DNA from 3 places in the Vibrio sp. 1249-1 genome. Region 3 is predicted to be linked to each of the others. Evidence: predicted binding sites of a transcription regulator. Region 3 holds the regulator's gene; each other region holds the start of a gene.

Region 1 (10,994 bases), on a different contig from region 3:
TTCTAGAGCGTTTGGGCACCTCTAAACGTGATGTATTGGCAGATTCATTGGTTGAGTTCTTGAATAAGTTAGAGGCTGCCGTCTAAGTATGTATGTTGTTGAGTTGCAGTTTGAGTGTTTTGATAACACCACCGTCAGCGCGGTAGACAAAGCCATTAATGGCTTGATGGATGCTCTGCGTTACAACGGCCAAGTATTAGGTCGTGAATTCCCAATAGTGATGGGAGAAGGTGAATTTTTCGTTCGTGTTGTTTGCCCAGAACAAGACAGCTTGCATCCACGTTATCACTCAGATTTCGTCAAAGTGTGCATGAACCGTTTGTCGGATGCGTCTTTGCTTGCACCGAAAATGCGCATGCTGGGGCGTGATTTGAATTCAGAACAAGCAGCCGAAGAAGAGACACCTAGCTGGCAAGTGTTGTACACGACTTATGTTCATACGTGTTCGCCTTTGCGAAGTGGTGAAACCCTGTTGCCAATTCCTTTGTATCGTAATGAGCCAACACTTAATGGAGACCATAAAGCCGTCATTAAGTGGCAGACTGAGTGGCAAGCGTGTGATGAAATCCAAATGGCAGGGGGTTGCCGAGCGGAACATGCGGCGCTGCACGAAATTTGCGATGTGGATAGTGTGCTGTTTCGCCGAGGTTGGGACTTACGTGGCCGTATCGAATACATCACGAAGATCCCTACGTACTATTACCAGTATCGTGTCGGTGGTCAGTCGCTGGAGAGCGAGAAAGCGCGCAAGTGTCCAAAATGCGATGGCGAGTGGCTACTCGATGAGCCACTACATGACATATTTCATTTTAAGTGTGATGACTGCCGAATCGTGTCGAATATCTCTTGGGACCATCTTAAGTAGCGAATTGAAGCTACTTAAATGGGTAGATAGACAAATAGAAAGGGCTGATGTTTTCACATCAGCCCTTTTGTGTTTAGAACGTTTATGTTTAGAACGTTGTTTTCAGTCATGTTTTGAAAAGTGGGATTACCAACCTTTCACAACACCGCCTTTGAACAGCTCTTTTGCCGCTTCGTAAACTTCTTCCGTTTGGTAAGCTTTTACGAAGTTTTGTACGTTTTGCGCATTAACATTTTCTTCGCGAGCGACAATTAGGTTTACGTATGGTGAGTCTTTATCTTCAACGAACACGCCGTCACGCTCTGGCGATAGGTCGATAGAGCTTGCGTAAGTGGTGTTGATGATAGATAGCGTTACGTCATCCAATGAACGCGGAAGCTGTGGGGCTTCTAGTTCAATGATTTCGATATTTTTAGGGTTGCCTACGATGTCACGTACTGTAGCGAGTAGACCAACGCCATCACGTAGCGTAATCAAACCTTGTTGCTCAAGAAGCAGTAGTGAGCGACCTAGGTTAGTTGGGTCGTTTGGTACTGCGATGCGTGCGCCATCTTGAATTTCATCAATTGATTTTACTTGCTTTGAGTAACCAGCAATAGGGTAAACGAATGAGTTACCCGCGATAGCCAGTTTGTAGCCGCGGTCTTTCACTTGTTGATCTAGGTATGGTTTGTGTTGGAACGCATTCGCGTCTACTGAACCATCATCCAGAGCGGCGTTTGGTGTTACGTAATCGGTAAATGTTACTAGCTCAACGTCTAGGTTGTATTTCTCTTTTGCTACTTTAGCGGCAACTTCGGCTACTTGTGCTTCAGCACCAGCAATAACGCCAACTTTTACTTTGTTTACGTCTACTTCTTTGTCGCCGCAACCCGCTAGAGCAAGAGCAGAGGCAGCCGTTGCTACAGTCAAAAGACCTTTAAGGCTAAATTTCATCTTTATCTCCTTATAATTTGTATTTTTGATACTTATCTGTGGTCTACACGGCGCACCACTGCGTCACCGATAGACTGAATAATCTGTACTAGAACAATCAACATCACGACAGTCACGGCCATGATAGTTACATCGTAGCGGTGGAAACCGTAACGAATGGCTACGTCACCTAGGCCGCCGCCGCCTACCGTACCCGCCATAGCTGAGTAGCTAACGAGAGTGACCAAGGTAATCGTTACTGAGTTAACAATAGTCGGCATTGCTTCAGGTAGTAGAACTTTTGTGATGATCTGTGTTGGTGTCGCCCCCATTGACTGCGCTGCTTCCACCAAGCCTGTCGGTACTTCTAATAAAGCACCTTCAATAAGACGAGCGACAAAAGGAATGGCGCCAATAGTCAGTGGGACGATTGCTGCGGTTGTACCGATAAAGGTTCCAACTAGCATTTTTGTCACTGGAATAATCGCAACCATCAGTACGAGGAATGGCACAGAACGACCAATGTTAACGATAGCGCCTAAGCCGCTATTTAGTTTGGTGTTTTCAAGTAGGCCGCCTTTCTTAGTAATATGGAGGATTACGCCTAATGGAATACCCACAGCAAAGCCGACTAATCCGGCAACCGCAACCATGTAAAGCGTTTCCCACGTTGCACCTAAAAGTAGTTTGCTGTTTAAGCTCAGCCATTCAGAAATCGTATTAAAGGACATAACCAAGTACCTCTACTTTTACGTTGTGCTTACGCAGGTATTCAAGAGCTGCGTTGTCATCTTCTTCGTTACCAAATAGCTCTGCGACCATCATGCCGAATTTCACGCCACCAGCGTAATCAAGGTCGGAACTCAAAATACTCACATCAATATTGTATTTACGAGAAATTTGCGACATTAACGGTGCATCGACGGTTGCGCCAGTAAACTCTAAGCGAACCAACGGGTAGCTGCCATCAACACGCTCTGCTTGCAGACGAGCTTGGTAATCTTCAGGAATGGAAAGATCCAGCGTTGAGCGAATGAATTGGTGTGCCAGCTCTGTCTTAGGGTGCGCAAAAATATCGCCAACGGTGCCTTTTTCCACCAGCTCACCACCACCGATGATTGCTACTTCGTGACAGATACTTTTTACGACTTCCATTTCGTGAGTGATAAGTAAAATCGTGATGTTGAGTTTGCGGTTGATCTCTTTCAATAACTCAAGGATAGATTGAGTTGTTGCCGGGTCTAGCGCACTAGTGGCCTCATCACAAAGCAGCACGCTAGGATCGGATGCCAATGCACGAGCAATTGCCACACGCTGTTTTTGGCCGCCACTTAAGTTAGATGGGTAGCTCTCGTGTTTGTCGGCTAAGCCTACAAGCTTTAGCAACTCAGTTACTTTTGTTGTGATTTGCGATTTGTCTTTACCTGCCAGTTCTAGTGGCAGTGCTACATTATCAAACACAGTACGAGACGAAAGCAGGTTAAAGTGCTGGAAGATCATGCCAATGTTACGGCGTGTTTCGACTAGTTGTTTTTTGCTGAGTTTGGTTAGATCCACACCATCAACGATGATGGAACCAGAGGTCGGCGCTTCTAACATGTTTACGCAGCGAATCAGCGTACTTTTACCAGCACCTGATGAACCGATAACACCAAAGATGGTGCCTTTGTCGATGTGTAGGTTAATGTCTTTCAGGGCAAGGATTTCCTTACTGCCTTGGTAGAACACTTTATTGACGTTTTTTATTTCTATCATGTTTCAACCTGCCCAAAGATACGGGGAACTTCGCTGTCAAAAACGGCCTTTGACAGAACTTAATGTTGAGCTTTATCTCAATTTTCAGTTGATGCTATGGGTTAAGCAGAATGAAGTCAATAGATATTTTTACGTCTAGACGTCTAAATGTATGGATGTTCTGTTTTGAAACGAAGATGTATAGATAACAAGCAGGAGGTAGACGGCGGGGCACCCTCAGATTTACCGATTCTTGCCCAACAAATCAACCGTTTTGTCGAGGCCTAGAATGGATTAGATAGTGTTGAAGTTTATAAGGTATGTAATAATCTGATTAAACCGAGTTAATAGAGAAATACGTTTTGGCAAAACCTGCTGTTTTTATCGATCGTGATGGCGTGATAAACGTTGACCACGGCTACGTTCATGACGAACATGATTTTGAGTACATTGATGGTGTATTTGAAGCGACGAAAGCGCTAAAAGATAAAGGCTACCTTCTAGTGTTAGTGACGAATCAATCGGGCATCGCACGCGGTAAATTCAGTGAAGACCGTTTCTTGTCTCTGACTCAATGGATGGATTGGAACTTTGCTGATAATGGTGTTGAGTTCGATGGTATCTATTACTGTCCACATCATCCAGAACATGGCATTGGCGAGTACAAGCAAGATTGTGAGTGCCGTAAGCCAAAACCAGGTATGTTCATTTCTGCGCGTGACTTCTTGAAGATCGACATGGAGAAATCTGTGATGATCGGCGATAAAGCTGAAGACATGATGGCAGCAGAAGCGGCAGGCGTTGGCACTAAGATTTTGGTTCGCACTGGTAAGCCAGTAACGGAACAGGGCGAAGCCATTGCAACGGTAGTATTGGATAGCATTGCAGATGTGCCTGCGTACTTAAACAAGTAATATTCATTACTGACTGAGATAAGGGAAGCCACTGCTTCCCTTTTGTTTGATTCCTTCTTTTAATCTGAACACTTATGAGCAAAAAACTCACCATTCTTGATATCGCAAAATTGGCAGGCGTGGGCAAATCGACAGTAAGCCGTGTGCTTACTAACGATCCAAAAGTGAAACCCCAAACGCGAGAGAAGGTAGAGCAAATCATTCGTGAATCAGGCTACGTCCCATCAAAGTCGGCGCAGTCGATGCGTGGTGGCAGCCAAAAAGTCATTGGGGTTATCATCTCCCGTTTGGATTCACCATCAGAAAATCGCGCCGTTGGTACCATGCTCAATGCTTTGTATTCCGCTGGTTATGATGCGGTGATCATGGAGAGCCAATTCGATCGCGATAAAACCAATGAACATTTGGATGTGCTTAAACGTCGCAACGTCGATGGGGTGATCGTGTTTGGCTTTACTGGATGTGATGAGCGAGCATTGGCGGAGTGGGGGAATCGTATCGTCGTGATCGCGATGGACACGCAAATGGTTTCCTCGATCAACTACGATAACCAAGGTGTGATAGACATGGCTTTGTCTCACCTTGAGCAGCAATCTTTATCTCGCATTGCTTATATTGGTGTTGATCCTGAAGACAAAACCACTGGCTTAGCTCGTCTAAATGCTTATAAAGCTTGGTGTCAACGCAAGCAAATTACACCTTGTTTCCAAACGGGTAAGTTGAGCCATGAAAGTGCTTATCAGTTGGTAGACAAAGTCCTTCAATCTGATACTCAGGCCATCGTGTGCGCCAGTGACACTATCGCGTTGGGCGTGATTAAGCGTCTTCAAGAGTTAGGACGTGAAGACGTGGTTGTGACAGGTGTTGGTGGTAATGAATTGCTCTCTTTCCTTTTCCCTAAAGTATTTAGTGTCGACCCAGGTTATACCCTTGCAGGTGAGAAGTCCGCTAACATGCTGATCAATCAATTAAATGGCGATGAGGAAGTGGTTCACTTTACTCAACAGCCTATCGTTTATTGACCCACACTAAAACGATCTGCTCTAAAATTATACTGTGATCACTCTCAATTAATGGGACTGTTCCCATTTTGTTTTTTGCCTTCGGATGGCAATATTAAAATCAAGAAATGGGAATGTTCCCATTTATAAAAACAAAATGATGAATCGAATGTATCCAATACAGGGTGGACAAAGTTATGAGTAAGATTGCGCGTAAAGACGCGGAGCGTCTTATTGAGCTGGTCGGGGGGCCGGACAATATTGCCAGTGTAAGTCACTGTTTAACTCGCTTGCGTTTTGTTCTAAATGATACGGACAAAGCAGATACGAAACAGTTAGAAGCATTACCGATGGTGAAGGGCTGTTTTACCAACGCAGGCCAGTTCCAAGTGGTTATCGGTACTGAAGTGGATGAAGTTTACAAGGTACTGATCGGACTGACGGGTAAAAGTGAAGCCAGCAAAGACGAAGCGAAGAACGCTGCTCGTCAAAACATGAATATCGTTGAGCGTGGTATTTCCCACCTTGCAGAAATCTTTGTACCACTGCTACCAGCGATCATCACCGGTGGTCTGATCCTTGGTTTCCGTAACGTGATTGGCGACATCAAGATGTTTGATGGTCAAACGCTAACGGAAATCAGCCAGTTTTGGGCAACGGTACACTCTTTCTTATGGCTGATTGGTGAGGCGATCTTCTTCTTCCTACCAGTTGGCGTGTGTTGGTCGACAGTGAAAAAGCTCGGCGGTACTCCGATTCTGGGTATCACGCTTGGTGTGACATTGGTTTCTCCGCAGTTGATGAACGCCTACCTGATTGGTAAGCAAGTACCCGAAGTGTGGGACTTTGGCTTATTCGCCATCGAGAAAGTGGGCTACCAAGCGCAAGTGATTCCGGCAATGCTCGCTGGTATGGCACTGGCGTTTATTGAAACCAACTTAAAACGCATCATTCCGTCTTACCTTTACCTAGTGGTTGTGCCGTTTGTCTCTATCATCGTGTCTGTGATTCTTGCGCACTCTATTATTGGTCCATTCGGCCGTATGTTGGGTGACGGCGTTGCTTTCGCAGCAAAAGCAGCCATGACAGGTGACTTCGCAATGATTGGCTCAACCATCTTCGGCTTCCTATACGCGCCATTGGTCATTACTGGTATTCACCACACCACCAACGCGGTTGACCTTCAATTAATGCAAGAGCTAGGCGGCACGCCAATTTGGCCTCTGATTGCGCTTTCAAATATTGCTCAAGCGTCTGCGGTCGTCGGCATCATTATCATCAGTAAAAAACATGGCGAGCGTGATATCTCGGTGCCTGCGGCTATCTCTGCTTACCTTGGTGTGACCGAGCCGGCGATGTACGGTATCAACTTGAAATACAAGTTCCCAATGCTGAGCGCGATGATCGGTAGTGCGTGTGCTGCTGCTATTTGTGGTAGTGCGGGCGTAATGGCGAACGGTATCGGTGTGGGCGGTTTGCCGGGCATCTTGTCTATCCAACCGCAGTTCTGGGGCATTTTTGCTTTGGCTATGTTAGTCGCAATGCTAGTACCTGCTGCATTAACGTTAATTCTTTATAAGCGTGCACAAGCCAAAGGTGAGCTTGAGCCTGCAAACGCGTAATTCTATTTGAGGCAGTGACTGGGCTGCCTCCTCCTATTTTTCTTTTCAAATTTTAAGTTTCCGATTACTGGTAAGTGAGTGTTAGAAATGGCTATGACCAAGCATGATGAGAGCTGGTGGAAAACCGCAACCATCTATCAAATTTACCCAAAAAGCTTTTGTGACAGTGGCAGTAAAGGCACGGGCGACATCAAAGGGATCATTTCTAAGCTGGATTATCTTAAGCATCTTGGTGTGGATGCGATTTGGCTGACGCCGGTTTACCAATCGCCAATGATCGACAACGGTTATGACATATCCGATTACTACTCGATCAACCCTGAGTTCGGCACTATGGAAGATTTCGATACTTTGCTAGCAGAAGCGCATCAGTTGGGTATTCGTATCATCATGGACATTGTAGTGAACCACACGTCGACAGAACACAAGTGGTTCCAATCCGCACTGGGTGATAAAAACAGCCCATACCGTGATTACTACATCTGGAAAGATCCGGTAGATGGTGCTGAACCAAACAACTGGCAATCAAAGTTTGGTGGCAACGCTTGGGCGCTGGATGAAAAAACAGGTCAGTACTATTTGCACCTTTTTGCTAAAGAGCAAGCGGACTTAAACTGGGAAAACCCAGTAGTGCGTGAAGAAGTGAAAGAAGTCATCAGCTTCTGGGCAGAGAAGGGAGTCGATGGTTTCCGTCTCGACGTTATCAACCTGATTTCCAAGCAGCAAGATTTTCCAAGTGACGATATTGGTGATGGTCGCCGCTTCTACACCGACGGCCCACGCGTGCACGAATACCTTCAAGAGATTAGCGAATCTGTGTTTCAAAAATACGGCAGCGTAACAGTGGGTGAAATGTCTTCCACCACACTAGATCACTGCCAGCAATATTCTTCGCTAGACGGCAAAGAGCTATCCATGGTGTTCAACTTCCATCATCTGAAAGTCGATTATCCAAATGGTGAAAAATGGACCAAAGCGCCGTTTGATTTCATTCAGCTAAAACAGATCTTCAATCATTGGCAAGCGGGCTTAAATGGCAAAGGGTGGGGGGCGCTGTTCTGGTGTAACCACGACCAGCCACGCGTTGTGAGCCGATTAGGTAACGACGAGCAATACCGTGTTGAATCTGCCAAGATGCTTGCGGCATCAGTGCACATGATGCAAGGCACACCTTATGTTTACCAGGGGGAAGAGATCGGCATGACCAACCCGGGTTATACCGAAATCAGCCAATATCGTGATGTTGAAAGTACTAACATGTACGACATTATGGTCAACCGTGATGGTGTATCTCATGACGATATGATGGCGATCTTGGCACAGAAGTCGCGTGATAACTCACGTACACCAATGCAATGGAACAGTGCAAAACACGCGGGCTTTACTGAGGGAACGCCGTGGCTTGAAGTGGCGCAGAATTACTCTGAAATCAATGCTGAAGCTGCGGTTGCCGATTTGAACTCGGTGTTCTACTTTTACAAACGTCTGATTGAACTGCGTAAACAGGTTCCAGTCATCACCGATGGCCGTTATGAAGATTTACTGCCAGAGCACAAACGTATTTTCGCTTACGCTCGTCAGAACGATAAGCAAACGCTGCTGTGTATCAATAACTACTACGCTGAAGAGGTGGAATGCGTTCTGCCAGAACGTTTTGATATGAGTAAGGCGAAAAACTTGCTATCTAACTATCAAAACTCAGCGAGCGCAGTCGCGTCAAACCATCAAGTGTTACGACCTTACGAAACTCGTATTTTATTGATAGAAGAATAAACTCGGGTGTCATCACCCCTAAGATTGATGTTCGAGATGAAGGCTTTGGTGTGCTCCCAAAGCCTTCTTTTATTGAGATATCTATAAAAAATGCGAGCTTATTTTGTTTCAATCGCTGTTAGCTGCACTTTCTCTTCGTTGATTTGTACTTGTTGTACTTTCAGCAGTTCAATTTGTTCTATCAGACCTAAGCTCGGATTAAACCAACGTTCTGCCGAAGTGGCGAACTCCATTGAGTCCATATCATCACAGTTTAGGTTGTAGATGTTCTCTTCCATCAGGTATGCCGCTTCAATTTTCTTGCCTGAGATCGAGAACGCTTTACGCATACCAGTCTCTCGGATTTGCTGTTGCCAAACCACTTGGCAAGATGCTGTCATAGGAAGGTTTTGTACCCACTCATGATCTTCAAAACGGTCTAGAAGGTTGTGAACTGCGTAGCCTGTAAGAGTGGTTTGCAGAGACATAGTTTCTTCACCGATGTCAATATTCGGGCTTTTCTCTTTTACGTCGTCACCGTTTAGGCGGAAAATCGGACTGCTGTGCATAAGCATGGCAATAAACTGATGACCAATGAAATAAGCGTCAGTGATTTCATGGAGTGCACCATCTGATCCTGCAAAGTAAAGCGTATTGCTCTCTTCGTCGTCGTTGTACTGCTCGTCTGAATAGTAGAACTGTTCGGCGCCGTAGTTCACCAAGTCATTAACCAACTGGACCATTGCTTCGCTGTTTGGGATTTGTGCCAATGCTGCCAATATTTGCTCGCTATCCATCGCTTGGAAGCTCAGTTTCATGTCGCCTTCTGGTTGGCCATCCAAGCTAAATGCGTAGTTTAGCTGTGTACTTGGCGTGGGAGCGAAGATTGAGTTGTGAATCGAGACGTCGAAACTTTCTTGAGGCACTTTGTTTGGATTCGCACTGCCAGAAGACGAACCTCCGCCACAGCCGTAAAGAGCCAGAGTTGCTGCTGCGATAAGCGTCATTTTGTTTAGCATGGTTTACATTCCTGATTGATAAGGCCGCTTCATGTTGGGCCGTTGCTTGAATGCGAGCATGCTAAGTTCAGTGAGAGAAAAAGGGCAAAAAACAAAAGATAACAGGGGGTAATGAAAGCTTAATTTTATATTTAGGTCTTTGTTTTATTTGGGGTTATTTCGTTGGCCACATTAGTGCAATACTCGTTAATGAGCGCTTTCCATCGGCTTATGATTTCTTGATCGGTCACACTAACATGCAACGTTTTCCACGGTTGGAGGCAAGTCTCTTTTGATTCAGATTGAGAAAGACGCTCAAACAAGGTTTCGGAAGGTAAAACGCGCAGCAGCGCCACCAGTGATTCCATGTAGTTGAGACGGAACTGTTCAAGTTTGTTCTGCTTATAAGCAATGTGAGACACAAAGGTATAAATCAGTGCGTTTTGGATACGTGAGTCGCCATCTGGTGTCGTTAACAGAGCTTTTGCCCTGTCTAAGTTACCTAATTTGAAATGCAATAGACCTAACCAGAGGCTCAGCTCATCTGGCAAAACATCAAACGACGATTGTACTTGAGTTAAATACGCTTCCAGCTTTTGATGTTCGTGCTCGTATAAGGCGAGATGTCTTGCCGTTGTTATAGCCGCAAACTCATCAGATTGTCGGAGAGGTTGGCTAGAAAAGGCATTCTCGAATAACATTTTTTTGTGAATATCCGAAAGCTGCCACGTACTTGCCGAAGGTGCAGGCAGATTGAAGTATTGCGCGACATCCGAGTGCATTTGGAAAATATCCGATTGTAGGTCAGATAAACGCAGTGTGTACTCATTGCGAAACGCCAGCTTGCCCGTCGCAGGATAAATAAGGTTCATCTGCGCTTTCAAGATGCCTTGCTCTGCGCCGTCTTTTAACTCGATATTGAGCTCGTAGTCGCTGGTCTGCATGTTTCGTGCGCCAGGGAAATATGGCGTATGACCGATAGGATCAAGAAAGTAACTGGGAGCATCTTGGTTGGCGATGTCGGTGTATGGATATTCGACCTGTTGTTGCAGCAAGATGGCTTTGACCAGTATGCGGTATTTTCGCGCCTGAGAGCCGATTGAATCGACACGGTTGAGTAGTAGCTCGACTTTGGGAATCAGTAGTTGATGACGTGTTTGTTGTGTTGAGATTTCTTGGCGTTGCCATAACAA
Region 2 (10,994 bases), on a different contig from region 3:
TTGAGCCTTGAATGAGGATAGAGAAAACAACGACGGAGTAGGTCATTACAAGAATAATCTCTTTTACATCGATTAACTTATCTTGAATCACCCAAATACCAGATGGAATGGAAAGTGCCATTGCCAATGCAAGGCCCCCGCGTAAGCCGCCCCACGTCAAAATACGTACTGACCACGGGTTATATTTTCTGTAACGCTTAAAGCCAATGTACGAGAGAAATACGCTTAGATAGCGAGCTGCTAGTACAAGAGGGACTGAAATAGCCATCATAATCCAGTCTTCTTTGTGGAATTCAAAGAGCAGCATCGACATGCCGATCAGTAGGAATAACACGCCATTCAAGAACTCATCAACAAGCTCCCAAAAATGGTCAAGGTGATCTTCACTCTCTTTTGAAAAGCCAATAAAGCGTGTCCAGTTGCCAATCATAATACCGGATACAACCATTGCGAGTGGGCCTGATACATGGATGTATTCAGCAAATGCGTAACCTGCTGTTGGGACACCAATGGTAAGTAACAATTCCATTGAGTGATCATCGGTGGCACTGATCAAGTAGTGGAATAGCAAACCGAGGACGAAACCATATGTGATACCACCGATAGCTTCTTGGATGAAGAGTAAGGTGACACTACCTACAGTTGGTGCCTCAGTGCCAAATGCAATCGTAAATAGAGTGACGAAGATAACCAAACCGAAGCCATCATTGAAGAGCGATTCTCCTTCAATCTGAGTGGAGATACGTTTAGGAGCATCGAGTTTTTTCACAATAGCCAATACAGCGATTGGGTCAGTTGGCGATATTAGAGCACCAAATAGTAAGCAGTAGACCAAATCAAATTGGATGCCAATTAACTGACAAAACCCATACAGCGTAAATCCAATAAAGAACGTAGAAAACAGTGTAGCTCCAAGGGCTAAAACAGTGATCTCCCACTTTTGATCTTTAAGGTTCGGGAGTTTGATGCCTAGTCCACCAGCAAATAGTAAGAAGCCAAGAATGCCTTTGAGCAAGAAATCTTCGAAGTTAATCCTTGTGACCGTCTCCGTCGCAATTTCGGTGAGATGGAACCAGTTGTTTTGACCCGCAATTAAGATTAGAAGTGAAAGCACCATTGAACCTGCGGTAATCGCAATGGTGGTTTGCATCTTTCCTATCTTGCTGTTTACAAAAGCAATTAGCATCGCAGCTGCGGATAGAAAACATAAAGTATGATAGACCGACATAGAGCTCTCTATTTGTAACATTTTATGAATGGAATTCTCGGCTGATGCTGCTTAAATAGCAAACATTTTTTCGTGATTATTTTGTAAGTTAAGAAGGAGATAAAATAATCATTAATTCCACGTTTAGACGTCTAGACTCCTGAAGTTTGTGTGATAGGATGGAAAGATAACTAAAGGAATGAGGCTGTACTGTGGGAAGTAACGTAAGACAACAGATTGAAGCTCAATTGAAGCAACGTATTCTTTTGATTGATGGTGGTATGGGAACCATGATTCAAGGGTACAAACTTGAAGAGCAAGACTATCGAGGAACGCGCTTTGCGGATTGGCATTGTGATCTAAAAGGTAACAACGACCTGTTGGTTCTAAGTCAGCCTCAACTTATCAAGGAAATTCACGCTGCATATTTAGAAGCGGGTGCAGATATTCTTGAGACCAACACTTTTAACGCAACAACCATTGCGATGGCTGACTACGAGATGGAAAGCCTAAGTGAAGAAATTAACTTTGCAGCTGCCAAGCTTGCACGTGAAGTTGCAGACGAATGGACCGCAAAAACACCCGATAAACCACGTTATGTCGCAGGGGTTTTAGGGCCAACAAACCGAACTTGTTCTATTTCTCCTGATGTAAATGACCCCGGATATCGAAATGTTTCTTTCGACGAGTTAGTTGAGGCTTACTCTGAATCGACTCGAGCGCTTATTAAAGGTGGTTCAGACCTTATTCTTATCGAGACCATCTTCGATACGCTTAACGCTAAGGCTTGTTCATTTGCTGTTGAAAGTGTGTTTGAAGAGATGGGTATTGAGTTACCTGTGATGATCTCGGGGACTATTACTGATGCTTCCGGTCGGACATTATCCGGTCAAACCACAGAAGCGTTTTACAACTCATTACGTCATGTTAAACCGATTTCGTTTGGTTTGAACTGTGCACTTGGTCCAGATGAGCTGCGTCCTTATGTTGAAGAGCTCTCTCGTATATCAGAATCTTTTGTTTCCGCTCACCCAAATGCTGGGCTTCCGAATGCATTCGGCGAATACGATTTGTCGCCAGAAGATATGGCTAAGCATGTTAAAGAGTGGGCTCAAAGTGGCTTTTTAAACTTGATTGGTGGGTGTTGTGGTACAACTCCTGAGCACATTCGCCAAATGGCACTCGCGGTTGAAAATATCGCCCCTCGTCAATTACCTGAACTTCCCGTTGCTTGTCGCTTGTCTGGCTTAGAGCCGCTCGCGATTGATAAAGACTCTTTATTTATCAATGTCGGTGAGCGTACGAATGTAACCGGTTCTGCGCGTTTTAAGCGCTTGATTAAAGAAGAGCTGTACGATGAAGCGCTCGATGTGGCTCGTCAACAAGTTGAAAATGGCGCTCAAATTATCGATATCAACATGGATGAAGGCATGTTGGATGCACAAGCTTGTATGGTTCGCTTTTTAAACCTTTGTGCGTCAGAACCTGAAATCTCAAAAGTACCAATCATGGTTGACTCTTCCAAGTGGGAGGTTATTGAAGCCGGTCTTAAGTGCATCCAAGGCAAAGGCATTGTTAACTCGATCTCTCTCAAAGAAGGCAAAGAGAAATTCGTTGAACAAGCTAAGTTGATCCGCCGTTACGGTGCGGCTGTGATTGTGATGGCGTTTGATGAGATTGGGCAAGCAGATACACGTGAGCGCAAAGTAGAAATTTGTACCAACGCTTACCGAATTCTTGTTGATGAAGTGGGCTTTCCACCAGAAGACATCATTTTTGACCCAAACATTTTTGCCATTGCTACGGGGATCGAGGAGCATAATAACTACGCGGTGGATTTCATTGAAGCCGTTGGCGATATCAAACGTGATTTACCACATGCGATGATCTCGGGTGGTGTTTCTAACGTCTCATTCTCTTTCCGTGGCAATAACTATGTACGTGAAGCGATTCACGCGGTGTTCCTCTACCACTGTTTTAAAAATGGTATGGATATGGGGATTGTGAATGCGGGTCAGTTAGAAATCTACGATAACGTGCCTGAAAAATTGCGTGAGGCTGTGGAAGATGTCGTTCTTAACCGTCGTGATGACGCCACTGAGAGATTGTTAGATATCGCGGCGGAATATGCAGGCAAAGGGGTAGGTAAAGAGGAGGATGCCTCTGCACTTGAGTGGAGAACTTGGCCTGTTGAAAAGCGCTTAGAGCACGCGTTAGTGAAAGGAATAACTGAGTTCATCGTTGATGATACCGAAGAGGCTCGTGTCAACGCTTCAAAGCCATTAGAGGTGATTGAAGGCCCACTAATGGATGGGATGAACGTCGTCGGAGACTTGTTTGGTGAAGGTAAGATGTTCCTTCCTCAGGTCGTAAAATCTGCACGAGTGATGAAGCAAGCAGTCGCGCATCTGGAGCCCTACATCAATGCAGAAAAGCAGGTGGGACAAACAAACGGTAAGATTTTGCTAGCGACGGTCAAAGGTGATGTACATGATATCGGGAAAAATATCGTTGGCGTTGTATTGCAGTGCAATAACTACGAAATTATCGATCTTGGTGTCATGGTTCCTTGCGAAAAGATCTTAAAAGTAGCGCAAGAAGAAAACGTCGATATTATTGGTTTATCAGGGTTGATCACGCCTTCATTAGACGAAATGGTGCATGTTGCAAAAGAGATGGAGCGTCTCGACTTTAACTTACCTCTTCTCATCGGTGGCGCAACAACGTCAAAAGCCCATACAGCAGTTAAGATTGAGCAAAATTACAAGCATCCAGTGGTTTACGTGAACAACGCCTCACGTGCAGTGGGCGTATGTACTTCTCTTCTGTCAGATGAACGTCGCCCTGAATTTGTTGAAAAACTTCAAGCTGATTACGAACGAGTACGTGATCAACATAATCGAAAGAAACCGAGAACCAAACCAGTGACATTAGAAGCGGCTCGAGCGAATAAAGTTGCGATCGATTGGGAAGCTTATACTCCTCCAGTGCCTGTTAAGCCTGGCATTCATATCTTCGATGATTTTGATGTGGCTATATTACGTCAATACATCGATTGGACACCATTCTTTATGACTTGGTCACTTGTGGGTAAGTATCCAACAATTTTCCAACATGAAGAAGTTGGTGAAGAAGCAAAACGTTTATTCGAAGATGCCAACGAGTTACTTGATCGAGTTGAGCGAGAAGGCCTGTTAAAAGCGCGTGGAATGTGTGGCTTATTCCCTGCTGCGAGCGTGGGGGACGACATTGAAGTTTATGCTGATGAAACTCGTACCGACGTTGTGAAAGTATTACGTAACTTGCGACAACAGACCGAGAAACCAAAAGGATTCAACTATTGTTTATCCGACTACATCGCACCTAAAGAGTCGGGTAAACATGATTGGATAGGGGCATTTGCTGTCACTGGTGGTATTGGTGAACGAGAGCTTGCTGATGAATACAAAGCACAGGGAGATGATTACAACGCAATTATGATTCAAGCGGTGGCGGATCGCCTAGCCGAAGCGTTTGCTGAGTATTTGCATGAGCGTGTCCGTAAAGAAATTTGGGGTTATGCTGCGGATGAAGATTTATCTAACGATGATCTCATTCGTGAAAAATACCAAGGTATTCGCCCTGCACCAGGTTATCCAGCGTGCCCTGAGCATACTGAAAAAGGACCGCTTTGGGAGCTACTTAATGTGGAAGAGAATATTGGCATGACTCTAACCTCCAGCTATGCAATGTATCCGGGTGCGTCAGTATCTGGTTGGTACTTCTCTCATCCTGACTCACGTTACTTTGCGATCGCACAGATCCAAGAAGATCAGCTAGAGAGTTACGCCGATCGTAAGGGGTGGGATAGGATCGAGGCTGAAAAATGGTTAGGGCCAAACATTAATGGTTAAATTGATGTTTACCTCGTCCAAATATAACAACTAATGAAACAACAAAGGGCTGCAGATACGCAGCCCTTTGTTTTATTGAGTTGAACTTACTTCTCAAACAACTCCGTGTGGAGTTTTTGTATGGCTTGTTTCGATACCGATTCATGGAGCAAGAAGCATAAGTTGTGAGGGCTAGCGCCATAACAAATCATGCGTAGGTTAAAATCTTCTAGCGTGCCAAAAACCTGTTTCGCGTAGCCTTTACTCTCACTCATGTTGTTACCAATGAGAGCAACGAGGCATAGGTCATGTTCAACTTCTACCTTACATAACTCTTCTAACTCTTCTCGTGCAGCTTGCGGCAGCTGTGGTGCTCCGCCAGATGTATCAGTTTGATCAAGTGTTAACGATACACTGATTTCAGATGTCGTGATCAAATCGACAGAGATCTTATGCTTTGCAAGGATCTCAAAGACCTTTGCTAAGAAACCGTATGCGTGGAACATATTGGCGCTGCGTAGCGTTACCATGGTTTGGTTACAACGCAAAGCTAGCGCACGGAATAACGGTGAGCTTTCGACTTGGTGGCGAATCCAAGTTCCCCCTTTTTCAGGCTCTTTCGATGACCCCACAAATACCGGAATGTCGTGGCGCAATGCAGGTACTAGCGTAGAAGGGTGAAGGATTTTAGCGCCAAAGTTAGCCATTTCTGAAGCTTCACTAAAGCTGATCTCAGGAATTGGTGAGGCTTTTGGCGCAATTCGCGGGTCTGTTGTGTAGATGCCCGGAACATCAGTCCAGATTTCTAACCCTGCCGCTTTGACGCTCTCAGCAATTAAGGCGGCGCTGTAATCGCTGCCTCCTCGACCTAGTGTTGTTGTATTACCGGCTTCGTCAGATCCTATGAAGCCTTGAGTAACAACAACGGATTGTTGGCAAAGTGGTACGAGTTTATCTTGCGCAAGCGTCGAAATTGCTTCAATGTTTGGCTCTGCGCGACCAAAGTTGTCATCAGTACGCAGCACATCGCGGATATCAAAGCGCACAGCTTGAATGCCTCGCTCACACATTAACTGAGTTAGAATATGCGTCGACATGAGTTCGCCACATGCGACTAAATGATCGGTTAACTTCGCACTAGCTTGGATAGATGCAGCCTCGGCCAGGCTGGTTACGGTATCTAATATGCCATACACCTCGGCAGCAGTTTTCGTGCTGTCTTCGAGCTGAGTTAAAATGGCGTCATGAATGTTGGCCAGATTTTGCAGCAGCTCAGTACGGTGCGTTTGATCCTGAACACCGTTGGCGAGTTCTACCAATAGGTTGGTGACGCCAGAGCAAGCGCTGCTCACGACCAGGCGAGTATTTGGATTGTTTTCGATAATGGTGGCGCAACGACTCATTGCCTCAAAGTTGGCAACACTGGTTCCACCGAATTTAGCTACGTTAAATGCGCTCACTGCGTTCTCCCACGACTTCCTAAAAAATTGTACATCCAATGTTTAGTGAGAAAAGGAACAGAGCAAAAAGAGAGGTATTTAGAATGCTATTTGAAAAATTTACCCTCAGAAGCCCTTCATCAGACTGCGCTGATGACAGTTGATGGGATTCAGCCCAATTCAACCGACAAGTCAAATCCTGCAACTTTGACTTACCTCGGCACTACTCCCCCTCAATGATTGGTGTTGGAATTGCGGTTCCACAAATCATCTACCTGGGTAGCGCTCCTCTTCTACATAAAGCTCAAACATTGAACGGTTTTGAGGCCTTAATGTCAATCAATATTTCAACCGTTATGGTGTTTTTTATTAACGATTTTGTGACACTGGTTTGACCTCCATACTTACGGCTAATTGCTGATAGAGGAAAAATCTATTAGGGTGAAGAACCCTACACCTGAGCCATGTTATTGAATAGAACTTTTAGAATGCTCAGGATAAAAGATAATCAAGGAGCTGACATGTCGATCCAAAGCTTTATTCCGCCTCACCGTATTTTAATGGGACCTGGTCCTTCTGATATTTATCCTCAAGTGTTACAAGCACTAAGCCGTCCTACGGTAGGTCACCTTGATCCTCTGTTTATCGGTATGATGGATGAGCTCAAGCAGCTATTGAAGTATGCCTTTCAAACTGACAATGAGTTCACTATTGCGGTTTCAGCGCCTGGTAGCGCAGGGATGGAAACCTGCTTTGTAAACTTGATCGAGAAAGGCGACAAAGTGATCGTCTGCCGTAACGGTGTATTTGGTGAACGCATGCGCGAAAATGTCGTCCGTGCTGGTGGCGAAGTTGTTATCGTCGATGATGAATGGGGGACGCCTGTTTCCATTGATAAAGTCGAGCAAGCACTCGAACAGCACCCAGATACAAAAATTCTTGCTTTTGTGCATGCGGAAACCTCAACTGGTGCAGTCAGTGATGCTCAAGCATTGGGTAAGCTGGCGAAACAGCATAATGCATTATCTATTGTTGATGCGGTGACATCGCTTGGTGGTGTGCCGTTAAAAGTGGATGAATGGCAACTGGATGCGGTTTACTCTGGTAGTCAAAAATGTTTGTCATGTGTACCTGGGCTCTCACCAGTGACGTTTTCTCCTGCCGCGATTGAAAAGATTCAAGCAAGAACAACACCAGTACAGAGTTGGTTCCTCGATCAGAGTTTAGTTTTGGGGTATTGGAGTGGAGAAGGCAAGCGTAGTTACCATCATACGGCGCCAGTTAATAGCTTGTATGCGCTTCATGAAGCTTTATTGATACTGAAAAATGAAGGATTAGAAAACGCTTGGGCTCGTCACCAACTGATGCATGAAAAACTCAAAAATGGCTTACAAAAGTTAGGCTTTGAATTTGTTGTGGACGAAGCCCATCGGTTGCCACAATTAAATGCGATTTACGTGCCTGAAGGAGTTGATGAAGCAAAAGTTCGTGCTCACTTGCTAGAAACCTATAACCTAGAAATTGGTGCAGGCCTTGGGGCATTAGCTGGTAAAGCGTGGCGTATTGGCTTAATGGGTTACGGCGCTCGATCTGAAAACGTTGCGCTGTGCTTAAAAGCGTTAGAAGAGTCACTCACTGAATAAAATCATACAGCAATGAGATAAAGAAAAGCGAAGGTCATCCCTTCGCTTTTTGGTATTTATTACTCAGCTCCTGAAGTGGGGGCTGGTGAGGCAGATATTGCTTGAGAAGGTGGCTGGTAATTGACGTCACTGAAATCAATCTTCGGGAACAAAAACTGCGCTTCAGCTCTAATTTGCTCCGCTTTACTTGAGTCATCTAAGCCTTGGTAGGCCAAAATCAAATTATTATAAAATGCAGGGCGAGGCTTATCTTTGATGATTTTTAGCGACCAATCGATATAAGGCTGAATCAAGGTTGCGTCTTGTTGGTACAGCCCAAGGTTTAAAAACGTGCTATAGACATCCCAATCAAACCTGTCTTTCCAAACTACAGGGTTACTGACTTGATTCAGAATATCAGGGTTAGTTGGTCTAGTGGTCTCAAACTTCGTCAATACATAATTCGTATGTAATGCGCTTACCATGTAAAACGTAAACGCAACGGGAAGTACCAAACTAAAAACACGCAGCAAGCTTTTGGTTACATTACTAAAGCCGACTTGTCGATAACGAGAGACGCGCTGATCGACCCAGTACAGTAGGATAACGAAGATCAACCAATGCACGAGAGAGTGGTAGAAAGGGTATTCCAGTTGTGAGTGCAATACGATAGGTATAAACAAGGCCAGCAACGCAAGACGAGTTCCGCGTTTGGCTTGATAGATTCGATACAGTACCAGTGCCATCGCTAAGAAGATGCCGAGTATTGGCAGCAAGCCACCTTCTACTCCCCAGTAAAGCAGCTCGTTATGCGGATGATCCATGGCTGGCAAACCAGCTGGGTAATTCTCATTTAGGGCATGTTGACGAGCCGTATACAGCATGTACTCAGATTCAAACTTGCCATATCCATAACCAGTAAAAGGCTTTTCAATCACCATGTCTAATGTTTGCGGAAAAGTATACGCTCGAGGAGACTCCATATTTACTTTTTCTGCAGCTAACCCACCTCCATCAGGAAAGGCAAGATGCATGACAACGACTGAGAGTAAGAGCCCACTTACAAGTGACACAACCCAGCGGATAAAGCGCCCTTTGGTTGCAAAGCGGTACATGTATGGAATGACCAACAACACGGCGATGACCGAGGCTAACCAACCAGTGCGTGAAGCCAACGCCACAATTAGTGGTAAAGTTAAAACTGGTACGGCATAGAGAAGGTAAACATCGCTTAACTTACGATCGTATTTGTAGGGCTGACGTGCAAGTAAATAGCTGGCAATCACCAACCCTGTCGCAAGAAAACTGGCCATTACATTGGGCTGTTGGAAAATACCATAAGGACGATTGGCCACCGTGTCGTAACCAAACGGATTGCCTGGTTTGAGATACAGATATTGTGTCAAACCAAAAATGGCTTGGATAACAACCGCAAGGACAATGAACCATAATAGGCGTTGGCGATGTTTATTACTGAAATGAAATTGTTGTAAGACAATAAAGAACAGGACACCACACCACAGGCCAATGAGCTTATTGGCTGCCAAACTGCTATTCGCATTTGGGTACAGAATGGGCACCGTCATGATAAGAGCACTAATGAACAAGCCGATGGTTAGTTTTGAGTAACGTAGTACTCGATTATTCGCAAGTTGGTAACACCCAATGCCTAATGCAAAGCTAAAAGCAATCCAAGTTGTCGCATTGAACGAAAGCGAAAGCCCCGAACCGCCGGGGTTGGGCATGAAAAAGTGCATTGCCAACACAAATAGTGTTGCCAAGGCAATGAGAAACTTGCGATTGAGGGGAACCTGTACTTTTTCGGGAGAAAGCTTTGTTCCACTTACATGTATAGTAGCCATAGTTATTGCGTTGTTTTGAATGAAAAAAGACCAGCACTTGCTGGTCTCGATACTTTACCTGTTTTTTCTACTTCAACATAGGCTTGAGGAAGTGAGCTGTGTGCGAACCCTCGATTTGCGACACATCTTCCGGAGTGCCTTGAGCGATTATCTCGCCGCCACCCTGACCCCCTTCAGGACCAAGATCGATAATCCAGTCCGCAGTCTTAATGACGTCCAGGTTATGCTCGATCACCACGACAGTATTTCCGTGGTCGCGAAGCCTGTGCAGTACAGTGAGCAACTGCTGGATATCATGGAAGTGCAAGCCGGTTGTTGGTTCATCCAAAATGTACAAGGTTTTTCCTGTATCACGTTTGGATAGCTCTCGCGCCAGTTTCACACGCTGTGCTTCACCACCGGAGAGTGTTGTTGCCGCTTGACCCAATCGTATGTACGACAAACCCACATCCATCAGTGTTTGTAGTTTGCGAGCGATGGCAGGAACTGGATCGAAGAAGGTGCGTGCATCTTCGATCGTCATTTCTAGCACTTCATCAATAGTTTTACCTTTGTAACGTACTTCGAGCGTTTCACGGTTGTAGCGTTTACCTTTACACACATCACATGGCACATAAACATCTGGTAGGAAATGCATTTCTACTTTGATAACACCGTCACCCTGACAGGCCTCACAACGACCACCGCGTACGTTAAAACTAAAACGGCCCGGTTTGTAACCGCGAGAACGCGACTCCTGTGTGCCTGCAAACAGTTCACGGATTGGTGTAAAGATCCCCGTATAGGTTGCAGGGTTAGAGCGAGGTGTACGGCCAATTGGGCTTTGATCGATATCGATGACTTTATCGAAGTGCTCTAGACCTTTAATCGATTTATAAGGTGAAGGCTGAGCCGTTGTCGCTCCGTTAAGTTGGGTATGCGCAATTTTAAAGAAAGTATCATTAATCAGCGTTGATTTACCTGAGCCAGATACTCCTGTAATACAGCTGAAT
Region 3 (10,994 bases):
AGGCCAAGGAAATTTTAGCGGAAACTAGTTACACGGAATTTAAACAAGCCAGCTAATTGCTGTAAGTATGCAGTAATTATTTGCCTTACATTTTGACACCTTCTCATTTGCTTCTACATTTAAATGAAGCCAAAGAGGAGGGTTTTGTCATGAAAGGCGATCCAATCATCATTCAACATCTCAATAAAGTGCTCGGTAACGAGCTCGTCGCTATTAATCAGTATTTTCTTCATGCCCGAATGTATAAAGACTGGGGCTTAAAGCACCTAGCAGACAAGGAATATCACGAATCTATCGATGAGATGAAACATGCCGATCATCTAATTGAGCGTATTTTGTTCCTTGAAGGCTTACCGAACCTACAAGATTTAGGTAAGTTGATGATTGGTGAAGATACCAAGGAAATGCTCGAGTGTGACTTAAAGCTTGAAATGGCGGCTATTCCAGATTTAAAAGATGCGATTGCTTACGCTGAAGACATTCGAGATTATGTGTCTCGAGATTTATTCCAAGACATTCTTGAAGATGAAGAAGAACATGTTGATTGGCTAGAGACGCAACTTGGCTTGATTGAAATGTCTGGTATTGAGAATTATCTCCAAGCGCAATACGTGGACGAAGAGTAACGATACTATCTAAGTTTGCATACTCCAATAATAGTAATAAGAAAGAGCACCTGACTCGAAAATCGGGTGCTTAACCCCGTTATCTGGTCTAATCTCTTTTATTATCGGCTTTTTAAGGATATTGCTCGCAATCTTGCCTATGAAGTTTGATTTCTATCCGATAGAATTTATGCCCCCTTACCTAAAAATAAAAAAGAGAAACGTCCATGTCTGAAGACAACCACCAAGCAGCCACTCCAGAAGAAGAACATCGCCAAAAAGCATTGGATTACCATGCTTATCCAACTCCAGGAAAGATTGCTGTCGAACTGACAAAGCCTGCGGAAACGGCGGGTGATCTTGCCCTTGCATACAGCCCAGGAGTTGCAGAGCCAGTGCGTGAAATCGCACAAAACCCGGATAACGTGTACAAGTACACTGCAAAAGGGAACATGGTTGCTGTTATTTCTAACGGTACCGCTATTCTAGGTCTAGGTAACCTAGGTCCACTTGCATCTAAGCCAGTGATGGAAGGTAAAGCGTTACTGTTTAAGCGTTTTGCAGGTCTTGACTCTATTGATATTGAAGTTAAGCACCGCACGATCGATGAATTTGTTGATACTGTTGCGAGCATTGCAGACACTTTTGGCGGTATTAACCTTGAAGATATTAAAGCACCAGACTGTTTTGAGATTGAAAAGCGTCTGATTGAACGTTGTGATGTACCAGTATTCCACGATGATCAACATGGTACTGCTATTGTAACGGCAGCGGGTATGCTGAATGCAATCGAACTTCAAGGTAAGAAACTTGAAGATTCAACAATTGTTTGTCTTGGCGCTGGCGCTGCCGCTGTAGCGTGTATGGAGCTTCTGATCAAATGCGGCGCAATGCGCGAAAAAATCTACATGCTAGATCGCAAAGGTGTGATTCACACTCGTCGTGATGATCTTAATGAATATAAGCAGCTATTTGCGAACAATACAGATAAGCGCACACTAGAAGACGTGATTGAAGGTGCAGATCTGTTCCTAGGTGTATCTGGTCCAAACCTATTGCCAGCGGAAGCGTTGAAGTTGATGGCAGATAAGCCAATCGTATTCGCATGTTCTAACCCGGATCCTGAAATCAAGCCGGAACTTGCTCACGCAGTTCGTGATGACTTGATCATGGGCACTGGCCGTAGTGATTATCCTAACCAAGTTAACAACGTATTGTGTTTCCCATTCATTTTCCGCGGTGCTCTTGATGTGCGTGCAAGTGAAATCAATGATGAAATGAAACTTGCAGCCGTTGAGGCGATTCGTGAGCTAGCAAAAGAGCCTGTACCTGAAGCCGTATTGAAGGCTGCAGGTGTTGATAAGCTAGAGTTTGGTGCGGACTATATTATTCCAAAACCAATGGATTCACGTTTGCTACCACGTGTTGCAAAAGCGGTTGCTCAGGCGGCGGTTAATTCAGGTGTAGCTCGTATCGAGATGCCTGAAAACTACATGGCAGAGTAATATATCTTTCAGATGTGATACACAAAAATGGGACGCTATTGCGTCCCATTTTTATGTCATTCATTTGGCTCGAGGCAAGAGTTATTACCTGAAACCTCTTATCAGGCTTTTTTATTCTTCGTCGAATGACTCAAATTCGATGCCCATTTCCGTCATCAGCGCTTTTACTTCTGTTGGAATATCATCAGGACGGTCTTTACGAAGGTCTTCATCTGTCGGAAGTGGCTGACCTGTGTACGCGTGCAAAAATGCCTCGCATAGCAATTCGCTATTGGTTGCATGGCGTAAGTTATTGATCTGACGGCGAGTACGCTCATCAGTTAGCACCTTTAAAACTTTTAGCGGGATAGAGACGGTAATTTTTTTTACTTGTTCGCTTTTTTTGCCGTGCTCTGCATATGGGCTAATGTATTCGCCATTCCAGTCAGCCATTGCACACCTTCATTTATGTAATCGGTTAAAAATAATTTAGGTGCTGATTTTAGCTGCATTTACCGCCATAAGCAAAGACATATAGACGTCTAGAAGTGTTGACGTCTCATTTTTTGACGAGTAAAGTGAACATAACAGCAAAGGAAGCGTGTTGATCACTTTATGTTACACATTAGATATAGCGCATTCCTATTTAGAAGTCATTACCCGTGAAAGGATACACCCATGAGCACTCGCAAACCTGCGACCATTGCAGTACGCACTGGTATTGAATCAGACAGCCAATATCATGCTGTCGTTCCACCTATTTATCTTTCCACTAACTATGGTTTTCCTGCTTTTGGTGAAGTGCCCAAGTATGATTACACACGATCTGGTAATCCAAACCGCGGACTGTTGGAAAGTGCGCTATCTGAACTCGAGTCTGGAAAAGGAGCGGTTGTTACTAATTGCGGTACGTCGGCATTAAATTTATGGGTTTCCGCTTTTCTCGGCCCAGATGATCTCATTATTGCTCCTCACGATTGTTATGGTGGTACCTATCGTCTTTTTAATACCCGAGCTAACAAAGGCGATTTTAAGGTTCAGTTTGTCGATCAATCAGACGAACAGGCTTTAGATGCTGCATTGGCACAAAAACCAAAACTCATTTTGCTAGAAACTCCGTCAAACCCTCTGGTTCGCGTAGTGGATATTGCAGCTACTTGTGAAAAAGCGAAACAAATCGGCGCGTTAGTTGCGGTGGACAATACCTTTTTGACACCCGTGTACCAAAAACCTTTAGAGCTAGGTGCGGATTTTGTTATCCACTCCACAACAAAGTACATCAACGGTCATTCGGACGTAATTGGTGGGGTAATCATCACCAACACAGAAGCGCATGCAGAAGAGCTTGCATGGTGGGGCAATTGTATTGGTGCAACGGGCACACCTTTCGATAGTTACATGACACTGCGAGGTATTCGTACGCTTGGTGCTCGTATGAAAGTACATGAAGAGAGCTCACAGCAGGTACTGGCTTACCTACAGAAACAAGCGTTAGTTAAAACTATCTATCATCCAAGCCTGCCGGAACATCCAGGTCACGACATTGCTAAAAAGCAGCAAACGGGCTTTGGCTCTATGTTGAGTTTTGAGTTTGCTGGTTCGTTTGAGCAGTTAAAGGTGTTTGTGAAAGAGCTCCAACTGTTTTCATTAGCTGAATCATTAGGTGGTGTAGAAAGTTTGATTTGCCACCCGGCATCCATGACTCACCGTGCAATGGGTGAGGAGGCACTGGCGGAGGCTGGGGTCTCTCATCAACTATTGCGTTTGTCTGTCGGTTTGGAAGATGCACAAGACCTCATCACAGATTTAGAACAAGCGTTCGCTAAAGCTACCCAGTAATAGGAGACGATAACAATGACTGTACAACGTCAGCTGCATAAGTTTGGTGGCAGTAGCTTAGCAAACCCAGAATGCTACTTACGCGTTGTGGGTATTCTCAAAGAGTATTCGACAGAAAATGATCTTGTGGTCGTCTCTGCTGCAGGAAAAACCACTAATCGCTTGATTGAGTTTTTGGAAGGGTTAAATAAAGATGGCCGAATTGCGCATGAAGCGCTTCAAAGCTTAAGACAGTTCCAAACTGAGCTAATAGAAAGCTTGTTGGAGAGTGAAGCAAAAGAAGAGCTGTTAGCTTTATTACATGATGAGTTCAGTACTCTCTCGGAGCTGACTGCACCACTCACTAATGCGCAAAAAGCTGCGGTACTGGGACACGGAGAAGTATGGTCTGCTCGCCTATTGGCCGCGTTATTATCTCAACGTTCTATCCCTGCGGTTGCACAAGATGCACGAGCGTTTTTACGTGCAGAAGCGGGAACTCAACCAGAGGTTGATCGCGCTCGTTCATACCCTTTAATTAAAGAGATCCTCGCGCAGCATAACCATAAACGTGTGGTAATTACTGGCTTTATGGCTCAGAACGAGGCAGGAGAAACCATTCTACTTGGTCGTAACGGCTCTGACTATTCTGCAACGGTCATAGGCGCGCTTGCTGAAGTCAGTACTGTCACGATTTGGAGTGATGTTGCTGGTGTTTATAGTGCCGATCCACGTTTGGTGTCTGACGCTTGTTTATTACCGTTACTTCGATTGGATGAAGCCAGTGAACTTGCTCGCTTAGCTGCCCCAGTGCTACACAGTCGTACGCTTCAGCCTGTGGCGCAAAGTACCATGGACCTTAATCTCAAGTGTAGCTATCTGCCAGAGTCGGGTTCTACTCGTATTGAGCGTGTATTGGCATCTGGTCGTGGCGCTAAAATTATTACTTCACTGGATGATGTTTTATTGGTGCAGTTGTCTTTCATGCATGGGCACGACTTCGAAAAAACACAGAGTGATGTATTACAAGCGTTGCAGCGCGCGCAATTAGAGCCACTGGCATTTGAAGCTCAATCCGATCAGCACACGCTACGCTTGGCTTACACCGCAGAAATCGCCGGTGGTGCATTGAAACACTTGCAAGAGCTTGCGGTAGAGGCTGAAATTAAGCTAAAAGAAGGTTACTCGCTCTTAGCTGCGGTAGGTGCAGGCGTTACGAAAAACGCCAATCATTGCTTTGGCTTTTATCAGAAGCTAAAGCACTCTCCGGTAGAATTTATCTCTGAAACAGACTCAGGGCTGAGCCTAGTCGCTGTTTTGCGCCGTACTGATACTGAGGCGTTGGTTCAAACGATTCATAGCCAGTTGTTCCAAGCGCAAAAACGCGTGGCAGTGGCTTTATGTGGCAAGGGTAATATTGGTTCTAGTTGGTTAAATTTATTTGCGACGCAAAAAAGTGAGCTCGAAAAACGTCATGGTATGAGCTTTGATCTTGTCGCGGTTGTGGATAGCCAAACCTATTGGTTCGATGAGCAAGGTATTGAGGCGGCGAGTGTTGCTGAACGATTTGATGATGAAAGCATAGCAAACAATGGGGATTGGCTGGCACGTTTGGGAGCGCTTAAAAGCTACGATGAAGCCGTCGTGCTTGATGTTACCGCGAGTAAAGAGTTGGCTCAGCGCTACGTAGAAATCGCACAGCAAGGCATTCATTTGATTTCAGCTAACAAAGTTGCCGGTTCCGCAGATAGCCAGTACTACCATCAGGTTCAAGATGCATTCGCTAAAATTGGTCGTCATTGGCTATACAACGCAACGGTTGGTGCTGGGTTACCGATAAACCATACCGTGCGAGATCTTCGTGAAAGTGGGGATGAAATCGTCGCTCTATCGGGTATTTTCTCGGGGACGCTATCATGGCTGTTCCAACAGTTTGATGGTTCTGTGCCATTTAATGATTTAGTCGATCTTGCTTGGCAGCAAGGTTTAACCGAACCTGATCCTCGTTCTGATTTAGATGGCTCCGATGTAATGCGCAAGTTAGTCATCTTGGCTCGAGAGTCGGGCCTAGATATAGAACCAGACAGCGTTAAAGTTGAGTCTTTGGTGCCAGAAGAATTAAGAGAACTGAGCTTAGATGATTTCTTCGATAATGGAGCGTTGTTGAGTGAAATACTTCAAGAGCGTCTGACAAAAGCACAGAGAAACGATCAAGTGCTTCGCTATGTGGCGCGTTTAGAAAAAAATGGTAAAGCAACGGTGGGAGTCGAAGCGTTATCTCGTGAGCACGCGCTCGCCAACTTATTGCCATGCGATAACATTTTTGCCATAGAGAGCAAGTGGTACAAAGATAACCCTCTGGTCATTCGAGGACCAGGCGCAGGCAGAGAAGTGACAGCCGGCGCTATTCAATCCGACCTCAACCGATTGGCTGGTTTATTTTAAAGTTGCGATTGACCTAAAAACCCTGGAATTAATCCAGGGTTTTTTATTCCCCTATCAGTGCCATACTGAAGTCATAACCCGTGCAAAATGGTGAGATGATGCTCAAGTAGAAACTTGAACTATCTTCATTATTAACTTGAGAAAAATTCATAATTACAAGGTTGACATTAAATCGTATTCAATACATTCTGTAGACATATAGACGTCTAAACGTCGATTTTAAGGATTTGTTTTCGTGGCGGAGTGCCGCAGGGAGAGTAAGATGGGATATACGCACGCAGGCCATATCGACGCCTTGAACCAGAATATTGCTGAGTTATCAGATAACATCAATGTATCGTTTGAGTTTTTTCCGCCAAGCAGCGCTAAGATGGAAGAAACACTTTGGAATTCAGTGCACCGTCTTAAAACGCTTCAACCTAAATTTGTTTCTGTGACTTACGGTGCGAACTCCGGCGAGCGTGACAGAACACACTCCATCATTAAAGAAATTAAAGCAACAACCGGATTGGTTGCCGCTCCCCATCTCACTTGTATTGATGCGACTCGTGAAGAGCTGATTAATATTGCCGATGATTATTGGAACAATGGTATTGAAAATATCGTCGCTTTGCGTGGTGATATTCCTCCAGGTGGCGGTGCGCCTGATATGTATGCCTCGGATTTGGTTGAGCTGCTGAAATCACGCCACGATTTCGATATCTCCGTTGCTGCATTCCCTGAGGTTCACCCTGAAGCTAAAAGCGCACAGTCTGACTTATTGAACCTAAAACGTAAGGTAGATGCAGGTGCAAACCGTGCTATTACTCAGTTCTTTTTTGACGTTGAGTCTTACCTGCGATTCCGTGACCGTTGTGTAGCGGCAGGAATTGACGTAGAGATTGTGCCAGGAATTTTGCCTGTATCGAACTTTAAGCAAGCTTCTCGCTTTGCGGCACAGAACAATGTGAAAGTACCAGGATGGATGAGCAAACAATTCGATGGCTTGGATGATGATCCGGTGACTCGCCAGCTTGTAGGAGCTAGCCAAGCTATTGATATGGTGCGTGTACTGAGTCGTGAAGGGGTTAAGGATTTTCACTTCTACACACTAAACCGTGCAGAGATGACTTACGCGTTATGCCATACGTTGGGTGTTCGTCCTCGCGCAGTAGTCGGTGCGTAAACCTAGTTTCAAAAAGATAAAAGGCTTGCCAAGTGGCAAGCCTTTTTCGTTTTATCAAAGCAAAAGGAGTTTAACCAATCACTTCAAGTTCAGTTAGAACTTCTTCTGCCCAAGTGATCCAAGTTTCACGTAACAGAAGGTTACGGCGAAGCGTTAGACGTTCTAGGCGAGCTTGTTTATCTAAAGTTGACGGCGTTGCGTAGTAAGCCGCTTCAATTTCTTTGTAGTGAGAAACCAGTTTGCGAGACTCTTCAACTAGCTCGGCGAGTTGGTCACGGAATGGAGCCGCTGGTTGAACGGCACATGCCATCAATTTCGCTGAAAACTCATCACGAACTGTTGGGTGTGCAGTTGGTTGATCAAACCACTCTCCTAAAGCGCTGCGACCAGCGTCTGTAATGGAGTAAACCTTGCGGTCTGGTTTGCCTTCTTGGGGTTCTAATACGCAAGTAACCAGTTCTTTCTCAGCCATTTTGTTGAGTTCACGGTACACCTGTTGGTGGCTTGCTTTCCAGAAGTAACCGATGCTAGCAGAGAATTCTTTAGTGATATCGTAACCGGTTGCGTCGCGAGTGCTAAGAACAGTTAAGATTACGTGTGGTAATGACATGTCTTCAATCCAAATGGTCAATAAACTTGTAAACAAGCTACTTATACTTTCAGCTGCGCTCTTACTGGCACTTGAGTTTTTTAATGTATAAGTAGCACCAACAATGTTGGTCCTGTCACCTTAAAGCCGTTTATCACCTAGAGAGATGGGGAGTCCCATCAAGGCTGGAGCAGGTATGATTGGATTTATGAGCTCTCAGCAGGCAAGTAGTATATAAATAATAAGCATGAAGTGGAATAGTAGGACAAAATTACCCTAAAAAACTAACATAATAATCAATGGTGTTAACTTGTGGTTTTTTATTCTTTTATTTTGGTATTTTTTGGGTCTATAGTGGTATATTTAACTGCCTTTGTTTTGGTGCGATTATCCTGTGATAAAAAAAAGCTGAGCATTTGCCCAGCTTTTTATTAAAAATGAAACGATTAGCCTGTGTTGCGCATACCAGCAGCAATACCAGCAATCGTCACCATCAACGCTTCTTCCAAGTTTGCAGAAGCTTCTTCGGTTTGACGCGTGCGGTATAGTAGCTCTGCCTGTAGCATATTCAATGGCTCAACGTAGATATTGCGTAAGCGAATCGACTCGAGTCCCCAAGGGTCATGCTGCATCAAGTTTTCATTGTTCTCTACATTCAGTACCGCTTTGATGTCTTCTTGAAGCTGAGCACGAAGTTTTTCACCGAGTGGACGGAGCGACTCATCCACCAATCGCTCATCGTAGTAGCGAGAGATATCAATATTACACTTCGAGTACACCATTTCCAGCATGCCGAGACGAGTTGAGAAAAATGGCCATTCGCGGCACATCTCTTCGAGCAATGCTTGGTGGCCTTTATCGATCGAGTATTGAATCGCTTCACCTGCGCCTAGCCATGCAGGAAGTACCAAACGGTTTTGACTCCATGAGAAGATCCACGGGATTGCACGTAAGCTTTCTACTCCGCCCTTAGGGTTGCGTTTTGCAGGACGAGAACCAAGTGGCAACTTGCCGAGTTCGAGTTCTGGTGTTGCTTGGCGGAAGTAAGGCACGAAATCTGGCTCGCCACGAACCACATTTCGGTAAGACTCACAGCTTACTTCTGATAGCACTTCCATCAAGTCGCGCCATTCTTGTTTTGGCTCCGGTGGCGGTAACAAGTTGGCTTCCAGAATCGCACTTGCGTATAGGTTAAAGCTGTTTACTGCGACATCTGGGAGACCCAGTTTAAAGCGGATCATCTCGCCTTGCTCTGTTACACGTAAACCGCCTTTCAAGCTTTTTGGTGGTTGCGACAAAAGCGCAGCATGCGCAGGTGCGCCACCGCGACCGACTGTGCCCCCACGACCATGGAATAGAGTTAGCTCAACGCCTTCTTCTTCAGCCACTTTAACTAACGATTCCATCGCATGATACTGAGCCCAACCTGCAGACATAACACCTGCATCTTTCGCTGAGTCAGAGTAACCAATCATGACCATCTGGTGGTTTTGGATAAAACCACGGTAAAGGTCAATCCCCATAAGCTGCTTGATGACCGATTCCGCGTTGTTCAAATCGTCTAGCGTTTCGAACAGAGGACACACATCCATGCGGTAAGGGCAACCAGCTTCTTGTAGCAGTAGATGAACGGCTAGTACGTCAGAGGCGGTACGTGCCATTGAAATAACGTAAGCGCCAAACGCTTCACGCGGTTGTGCTGCAACAATCTTGCAGGTATCCAAAACCTCTTTGACGGGTTCAGACGGTTCCCAATCACGAGGGAGAAGCGGACGTTTAGATGCCAGCTCGTTAGTTAGAAAAGCAATCTTATCTTGCTCATTCCATTGTTCGTAATCACCAATACCTAAGTAGCGAGTTAGTTCAGACAAGACGTCTGAGTGACGCGTGCTCTCTTGGCGGATATCAAGACGTACAAGATGGATACCAAATGCTTTTACGCGGCGTAGTGTATCCAGTAATGAGCCGTTGGCTATTACACCCATGCCACATTCGTTTAGTGACTGGTAGCAGGCATACAACGGTTCCCAAAGTTGCTCGACTTTTTGCAGTGGTGCTTTAACGGCCAGTTTTTGACCGTGGATCTTAGCATCGAGAATATCTTTGGTTTCATTGAGCAGAGTGCGTAATTGCTTCAGGATCGCACGGTATGGTTCGTGCTGATCTTCGCCAGCAAGCTCACGGACTTGATCGTTTGAAACTGTCATAGACAGCTCGCTGATCAACTCGTTGATGTCATTGAGATAAAGATCGGCGGCTTTCCAACGAGACAATAGTAAGACTTCACGCGTAACGTTGTGAGTAACAAACGGGTTACCGTCACGGTCACCGCCCATCCAAGAGGAGAAGTGCACTGGGCGAGCATCAATGGGTAAACCTTCTCCAAGGTAAGATTTTAGACGGTCATTCATCTCACGTAGGAAGTCAGGTACTGCTTCCCATAGCGAGTTTTCAACGACCGCAAAGCCCCACTTTGCTTCATCCAACGGAGTAGGGCGTTGTTGTCGAATCACGTCTGAATGCCAGCCTTGGGCAATCAGTTGCTCTAGGCGGCGTTCGGTTTTTCTGCGCTCTTTAGAAGAAAGATCGCTTAGCTCCAACTTTGATAAGCACTCGTTTATCTTGACCAGTTTGTTGATCATCGTACGGCGCGTAATTTCTGTTGGGTGAGCCGTCAATACCAATTCAATATTTAGATCACGAACCGCTTGGGCAGTGTCCAGTTTGCTCACATCATTTTGTACCAGTTTAGAAAACAGCGAGTTAATCGCGTCTGGTTCACAAATGTGCTCTTCACAATGGCGTGAAATCGTGTGGTATTGCTCAGCGATATTGGTGAGGTTTAGAAATTGGTTAAACGCGCGAGTAACGGGCGTTAGCTGCTCATC

What was found. The regulator MetJ, encoded in region 3, represses methionine synthesis genes. The targets are predictions, from matches to a motif close to TTAGACNTNTANANGTCTAA.
Region 1: a site for MetJ is predicted at 3,663-3,682, ahead of metN (methionine ABC transporter ATP-binding protein MetN). Genes of this name have one in related genera too.
Region 2: a site for MetJ is predicted at 1,352-1,371, ahead of metH (methionine synthase). Genes of this name have one in related genera too.

The regions. Positions count from the first base shown of each region.
Region 1 is NZ_JAWOWJ010000015.1:23,737-34,730, reverse strand. It holds gene syd (SecY-interacting protein) at 1-86, shown strand, start outside; gene R7Z50_RS20245 (Zn-ribbon-containing protein) at 89-865, shown strand; gene R7Z50_RS20240 (MetQ/NlpA family lipoprotein) at 992-1,801, opposite strand; gene R7Z50_RS20235 (methionine ABC transporter permease) at 1,834-2,511, opposite strand; gene metN (methionine ABC transporter ATP-binding protein MetN) at 2,501-3,535, opposite strand; gene gmhB (D-glycero-beta-D-manno-heptose 1,7-bisphosphate 7-phosphatase) at 3,877-4,428, shown strand; gene treR (trehalose operon repressor TreR) at 4,503-5,450, shown strand; gene treB (PTS trehalose transporter subunit IIBC) at 5,627-7,051, shown strand; gene treC (alpha,alpha-phosphotrehalase) at 7,139-8,824, shown strand; gene R7Z50_RS20205 (hypothetical protein) at 8,923-9,822, opposite strand; gene R7Z50_RS20200 (winged helix-turn-helix domain-containing protein) at 9,954-10,994, opposite strand, start outside.
Region 2 is NZ_JAWOWJ010000013.1:87,776-98,769, reverse strand. It holds gene R7Z50_RS19595 (cation:proton antiporter) at 1-1,228, opposite strand, end outside; gene metH (methionine synthase) at 1,420-5,100, shown strand; gene lysC (lysine-sensitive aspartokinase 3) at 5,187-6,539, opposite strand; lysine riboswitch at 6,641-6,819, opposite strand; gene R7Z50_RS19580 (pyridoxal-phosphate-dependent aminotransferase family protein) at 7,040-8,161, shown strand; gene R7Z50_RS19575 (PglL family O-oligosaccharyltransferase) at 8,221-10,002, opposite strand; gene uvrA (excinuclease ABC subunit UvrA) at 10,070-10,994, opposite strand, start outside.
Region 3 is NZ_JAWOWJ010000021.1:40,121-51,114, reverse strand. It holds gene R7Z50_RS22410 ((2Fe-2S)-binding protein) at 1-56, shown strand, start outside; gene bfr (bacterioferritin) at 150-626, shown strand; gene R7Z50_RS22400 (malic enzyme-like NAD(P)-binding protein) at 833-2,110, shown strand; gene metJ (met regulon transcriptional regulator MetJ) at 2,222-2,542, opposite strand; gene R7Z50_RS22390 (O-succinylhomoserine (thiol)-lyase) at 2,768-3,928, shown strand; gene R7Z50_RS22385 (bifunctional aspartate kinase/homoserine dehydrogenase II) at 3,944-6,352, shown strand; gene metF (methylenetetrahydrofolate reductase) at 6,615-7,517, shown strand; gene R7Z50_RS22375 (PadR family transcriptional regulator) at 7,588-8,127, opposite strand; gene ppc (phosphoenolpyruvate carboxylase) at 8,553-10,994, opposite strand, start outside.